2 regions of the Salibacterium sp. K-3 genome follow, and region 1 is predicted to be linked to the other one. Evidence: predicted binding sites of a transcription regulator. Region 1 holds the regulator's gene; the other holds the start of a gene.
What was found. The regulator CtsR, encoded in region 1, represses protease genes until heat stress. The targets are predictions, from matches to a motif close to ATGGTCAATAAAGGTCAAACA.
Positions count from the first base shown of each region.

Region 2: a site for CtsR is predicted at 1,427-1,447, ahead of clpP (ATP-dependent Clp endopeptidase proteolytic subunit ClpP). Genes of this name have one in related genera too.

Region 1 covers NZ_JBSVZE010000004.1:55,050-58,430, forward strand. Annotated here, with positions in the region: gene clpC (ATP-dependent protease ATP-binding subunit ClpC) at 1-58, opposite strand, end outside; gene ACW9JV_RS18955 (protein arginine kinase) at 86-1,165, opposite strand; gene ACW9JV_RS18960 (UvrB/UvrC motif-containing protein) at 1,165-1,710, opposite strand; gene ACW9JV_RS18965 (CtsR family transcriptional regulator) at 1,739-2,203, opposite strand; gene ACW9JV_RS18970 (MgtC/SapB family protein) at 2,315-3,025, opposite strand; partial or broken rRNA gene rrf (5S ribosomal RNA) at 3,370-3,381, opposite strand, start outside.
Region 2 covers NZ_JBSVZE010000001.1:877,534-880,914, forward strand. Annotated here, with positions in the region: gene whiA (DNA-binding protein WhiA) at 1-462, shown strand, start outside; gene ACW9JV_RS04115 (HPr family phosphocarrier protein) at 486-743, shown strand; gene clpP (ATP-dependent Clp endopeptidase proteolytic subunit ClpP) at 783-1,361, opposite strand; gene rpoN (RNA polymerase factor sigma-54) at 1,752-3,107, shown strand.

The sequences.
Region 1 (3,381 bases):
CTTCCTGGGCAAGTGCCAGTACTTTCTGGGCTCTTTCCGTAAAACGTCCAAACATCATCTATGCGCACCTCCACTAGTTAATAGCTTACTCTCCGTTTTCTTCCTCCAGCTCCATTCTCTCACGAATCAGCGCAGCGCGTCTCACATCACGCTCATCCGCGGCCAATTCACGGCCTGCATACTGCTGGAGGAAAGCCGGCTGGGTCAAAATCATCAGTTCATTCAGGATATTACCCGAAATTCCTTCAATTAAATCCAGGTCAATGCCAAGCCTGACATCCGAAAGGCGTTCGGTTGCCTCATTTGATCCTATGATACGGCTGTTTTTCAACAGACCGTAAGAGCGGAACACTTTGTCTTCGATGTAGGTTCTGGATGAACGCATCAGCGCATCTCTTGCCATGCGTTCCTGTCGGATAACCTGGGTGACTACTCCTTTCAGATCCTCTACAATATCTTCTTCCGATTTTCCAAGAGTTATCTGGTTGGATATCTGAAAAAGATTCCCACGGGCTTCGCTTCCTTCCCCGTATATTCCACGGACAACAAGACCGAGCTGATTAATGGCCGGGAGAATCCGGTTCAGCTGCTGAGTCATGACAAGAGCCGGCAGATGCATCATCACCGAGGCTCTCATCCCGGTACCGACGTTGGTGGGACAGCTTGTTAAGTACCCGCGTTTTTCATCAAAGGCATATGTTATTTTCTCTTCGGTCCAGTCGTCGAGCTTATTGGAAAAATCCAGCCCCTCACTCAGTTGAAAGCCCCGGAACAGTGACTGCATGCGGATGTGATCTTCTTCGTTCAGCATGATGCTTACCGATTCATCCGGACTGAGCATCACTGCTCCGAATTGGGACTGCTCCGCCAACTGAGGACTGATCAAATGTTTTTCGACCAGCACTCTTTTTTCGTTGGGAGAACAGTCATCCATGTTCAAGCGCTCCAGAGATCCGCCGGCTTGCAGACGGATGGCCGAAAACTCCCGGGCTGTATGGTTCAGAACAGCTTCTGCCGTCTCCGGTGAAGCAAAAACAGGGAAAGGATAGTTTTCCATGTTCCGGGCTATACGGATTCTTGTACTTAATACAATATCACTGTCCGGTCCCGGTCCGCTTTTCATCCACGGACTTATCGCTTTTGATATAAAACGCTGCAGCGACATCAAGCCTCCTCCTCCCCGTTCTGAATTTTCCCTTCCAATTCCCGGATATGATCGCGCAGACGGGCTGCTTCTTCAAACTCTTCCTCTTCAATGCTGGTACGCAGATCTTCCCTGAGCTTTTCAATTTCGCGCTGCACCTGCATCTTCCCGCCTGTTCTTTTCGGAACTTTCCCGGCATGACGGTAATTTCCGCTGTGCACCCGTTTCAGGATCGGATCCAGTTTCGCATCAAAGGCGTGATAACACCGTGCGCACCCGAATCGGCCTGTTTTTGCAAAACGCTCATATGTCAGGCCGCACTGATCACAAACCAGCTGTTTTTGTTCCGTGGTTCCTGCAGACTTAAATTCATTATTGCCGGATACCTGATCAACATTCAACAAACCCGATAATAATTCATGAATGGAATAACTGTTCGATCCCGGAATCTGTTCTCCTTTATCCCGGGCACAGTCATCACAAACGTGCATCTCTGCTTTTTTACCATTAATGATTTTGGTGAAATGCAGCGTCGCCTGGCGTGTTTGACATTCTTGACAAAGCACTTCCTACATCCTCCCTCCGCAGTCTGTTTTACTGATAACGCAGACTCTGAAGCATGGCTTTCAGCATTTTCGCACGAACCCTGTCCCGCTCTTCTGCATATTTCAGCGATAGAATATTGCGGTCCACGGCAGAAGCCATTACGTTGGCCTCCCGCCTTGATATGGCTTCCTCTTCATACAGGCGCATGATGATGCTCTCCGCTGTTACCTGATCCACTCCTCCGTCTATCAGCATAAGCAGCTGGTCAATCAACTCGGCATGATCATCCACCTTCACTTTTGTAATACGAATATACCCGCCGCCGCCCCTTTTGCTTTCCACAATATATCCTTTTTCATTCGTAAATCTGGTACTGATTACATAATTAATCTGCGACGGCACACATTCAAAACGTTTCGCCAGTTCACTTCGCTTTATTTCAATTAAATCCCTGTCACTTTGAGTAAGAATCTGCTTTAAATATTTTTCAATGCCATCTGAAATATTACGCAAAAGGGCCAGCCTCCTTCCCGGTTACATGTATTTCTCACGCTTCTGACTTTGACTATCTTTGACTTTAAATATAATACAAAGCAGAACAAAAATCAAGTACCAGGGGCTCTATCAGGAGGTCCATGTCATTTCCACTTCCAGAACACCGTTGATTTTTATCAGACGGTCATAAAGTACCGTATGATTCGTTTCAGAGGAATCTTCAATATAAAAAACAAAGGATAATTTCTGTTCCAATTCGGCCGTATTATCTGCACTGCCCGCCACCTTTTTCACAAGTACGTTCTCTTCTTCGAATGCTTTAACTACATCAGATAACGGACTATTATCTTTATCCATAATGATATTAACCTTTTTCTGAGAAGAAGAGGTCTGAAATAGCCGTTCAATGTTATTCAGAAAAAGAAGACTCAACAGCACAATAATCGTCGTCAAAATGGCTGCAAAATACATACCGGCTCCCGCAGCTAATCCGATCGCTGCGACTACCCAGATAGAAGCTGCCGTTGTTAAACCTTTGATGGATACCCCCTGCACAATAATGGTGCCTGCTCCCAAAAATCCAACACCGCTTATGACATAAGAAGCCAGACGGGACGGATCGTACCGGGCCACCTCTTCGTTTGCCTCAAGATAAGGCTGAAAACCAAATAGCGCCATTACCATCGCCAGGCACGCGCCCGTTCCCACCAGCATGTGCGTCCGAAATCCCGCCGGATGCCTTTTATATTCACGCTCCGCGCCAATCAATCCAGCAAGTGCTGCTGCCGATATAATCCGTACCATAATAATATATGACTCCTGCGTAAAAAATGCATCCATAAGACATCTCCTTTCCTTTTATCAAACCTGTACGTTTCCGCCTCGCTTTTAGAAAAAGAAAAACCATTCTAACATCCGAAGCTCTGAGAATAAACACGTTTCAAAAATCGTACCATAAAGACATATAATATTTATATAAATACCGGATACAACGTATCACCTACCGGTTTTGATCTTTACATAACTAAGAAAAGTGCAAGCGTCCCGGAAATAGGATGTTCGGCTGAGAAAGCTGGCATCCTGCAGTCCTTCGTGTGGGATCTGAAGCGGATGGATGCTGCAGCTTGATTTAGGCCTATTTAATAAAAAAAGACCGCCGGATCATCATCCGGCAGTCCTTTGGGGCCTGGCAGCGT
Region 2 (3,381 bases), on a different contig from region 1:
TCTTCAAAAAGTTTGGAGCGAAAAAAAGGATTTATCCTGTACATTAAAGAAAGTGAAAAAATAACAGAATTTCTAAATGTCATCGGTGCTCACCAGGCACTTCTCTATTTTGAAGATGTGAGGATCATGAAAGACATGCGCAATTCTGTGAATCGTCTTGTGAACTGTGAAACGGCGAACTTGAACAAGACAGTGGGAGCCGCGCTCCGCCAGGTGGAAAATATTCAACTTGTGGCCGGCAGGATCGGACTGGAAAACCTTCCTGAGAAAGTACGCGAAATGGCGGAGCTTAGAGTGAAATACCAGGATGTCACCCTGAAAGAACTCGGAGAGATGGTGCCAAGCGGCCCCGTAGGCAAGTCCGGCGTCAACCACAGGCTCCGCAAAATCGACCAGCTTGCTGAAAAGATCCGCAACGGTGAAGATGTCGTACTGCCGGAAAACGGGATTCATGCAGAATAAAGGAAAAAGGGAGGAACAACCATTTGATTGAAAAAACAGCAGAAGTGCGTTTAAAGACGGGATTGCAGGCCAGGCCTGCTGCTTTATTTGTTCAGGAAGCAAACCGCTTTCAATCCGATGTATTTATTGAAAAAGAAGACAAAAAGGTGAACGCGAAAAGCATCATGGGGATTATGAGCCTGGCCGCGAGAAGCGGAGAATCGATTAAGCTTACGGTGGACGGGGTGGATGAACAGGAAGCGTCCGAGGAACTGGTCCGCTTTGTGGAAAAAGAAGAATAAAAAAACCGGCATCCTTTTCCAAGGTGCCGGTTTTTTGCATTATTTGTACAGAACGTCGTCGACGAGGCCGTAGTTTTTCGCTTCTTCGGCCGTCATAAAGTTGTCGCGGTCGGTGTCGCGCTCGATAATCTCTTTCGGCTGGCCGGTGCGCTCTGATAGAATGTTGTTCAGCTTGTCGCGGATTTCAAGGATCCGGCGGGCATGAATGTCAATATCCGTAGCCTGTCCCTGGGTACCGCCGAGCGGCTGGTGAATCATAACTTCACTGTTGGGCAGGGCATAGCGCTTGCCTTCTTTTCCTGCTGCAAGCAGGAAGGATCCCATCGAAGCAGCCATTCCCACGCAGATAGTGGAAACCTCAGGTTTAATGTGCTGCATGGTGTCATAGATGGCCATGCCTGCTGTGATCGAACCTCCCGGACTGTTGATGTAAAGGGAAATATCTTTATCCGGATCGTCCGCAGCCAAAAACAGCAGCTGGGCGACAACGGAGTTGGCAATGTTATCGTCAATGCCGGAACCGAGCATAATAATACGGTCTTTTAACAGCCTCGAATAAATGTCATACGCGCGTTCTCCGCGGTTGGTCTGTTCAATAACTGTTGGAATCAAGTTCATGTGTTACATCCTCCTTCTTTAAATGCGTGCAGCTCTTGCTCAGCTGTTGATTCCATCATACCCCAATGGTCAATAATGGTCAAATAAAAAGAACCGGCTACTGCATCATGTCCGTCTCTCATTGTACATGATAAAATAAAAAACCTCGAATGATTTACAGCCGGACCTCCTCTTTGTGTTTCTCTTCGTTATGTACAACGAAATTCCTTCTGTATTTTACCCGTTTTTTCAAGGATTCAAACTTCGTTAAAAAAACGGACAAGGAAAGAGAAACGACACTGATTCCGCGATATAATAAGAAGTATAGAAAAATTTGAGGAGATAACGTACGAGCGCCTTCACATATGATATAATAGGTAAACGCTTTCAACGAAAAAGGGAGGAATTTTAATGAACCTGGAAATGGGCCTGCACCAGAAACAAACAATGAACCTCGTCATGACGCAGGAGCTTCGCCAGGCTATCTCCTTATTACAGCTTTCGACGATCGAGTTAACGAAATATATAGAAGAGACAGCGCTGGAGAATCCGCTGATGGAAATGGAAGAGACGTCTTCGGGTATGCAGGAAGATTCCGGCTATGACATGCCGGTAATGTGGAAAGATGAAGCGTCCGGAAACGGGATGCAGGAGGACGGAGGGGACGGATCGCCGTTTGACCGCCTCCAGAACGCGGCAGCGGGGATTACCGGTTATCTGGAAGAACAGATACGGATGCTGGAGACCGGACCGCTTGAAACGGAGCTCTTGTATTATCTGGCCGGCAACGTCAATGATCACGGATATCTTGAAGGAACATATGAAGAAACGGCCGCAGTGCTTCCGGTTGCCCGCGAAACGTATGAAGAGGCGGTGCAAGAACTTCAGACTCTGGAGCCGGCGGGAGTGGGGGCACGTTCACTTGGGGAATGCCTCTTTCTACAGCTAAAGCGGAGGCAGCCACGGCATCCATTGGCCGAAAAAATCGTGACAGAGCATCTCCAGGATTTCGGGGAGCGGAAATGGAAAGAGCTTTCTTCCCGGATGAACGTGACGCTGGAGGATATCCAGGCTGTCCATGATGACATTCAACAGCTGGATCCCCATCCCGGTGCAGGGTTTGGCGGAGAATCACCGGTTCGTCTTATTCCTGATGTGTATGTGGAGCGGGAAGGGCACAGCTTTGTGGTACGTCTCCGGGACGACAGCCTGCCGAAAATCAGGATGAACCGCCAATACCGACACCTGCTTGAACAGAAAGCGGAAGGAGAAGCGGCGGAATACGCAGAGAAGAAATACAGGCAGCTGGTGTGGCTGCTGAAAAGCATCGATCAGCGGCAGCATACCATCCGGGCGGTTACTGAAGCCGTTGTCCATCACCAGGAAGAATTTTTCCGCCGCGGTTCGTCGGCATTGAGGCCGCTTACGCTGAAAGATATCGCGGAAGAAGCGGGTGTACACGAATCCACTGTTTCCCGGACGACCGCCAATAAGTATGTCCAGACTCCGCACGGCCTGTTTGAACTGAAGTACTTTTTCACTACCGGAATTGAAGGTCAGAACGGCAGCTGGACCTCCGCTTATGCGGTCAAAAACCTGATAAGGGAGAAAGTGGAAGAAGAAAACAAACAGAAGCCGCTTTCCGACCAGAAAATCGCTTCTCTGATGGAAGCGGAAAAAGAAATATCCGTTTCGCGCCGCGCGGTCGCAAAGTACCGGGAGGAACTGCATATTCCATCTTCCTCCAAACGGAAACGGTATACCTGAAATACAAGAGGGAGGGTGCTGTACAATGAGACAGCTCCTTCTTTTTTGTAAGATTAAGCGGACGGTTTGGACGGCAGACTGTCCATAAAACGTAGGATGCAGCCACTTTTCGCGAAACCGGTCTGGAAAATGTCCAATATTTTTATATACCGGCCATTTTTTCCTCGATATACTCAGAAATGTCCCGTTCCATGTTTTTATGGACATTTTACTGTAGAAAAAGGGTATAGTATGGGGGACAGGGGAAATGATACATGAAGATACAAAAACTTTT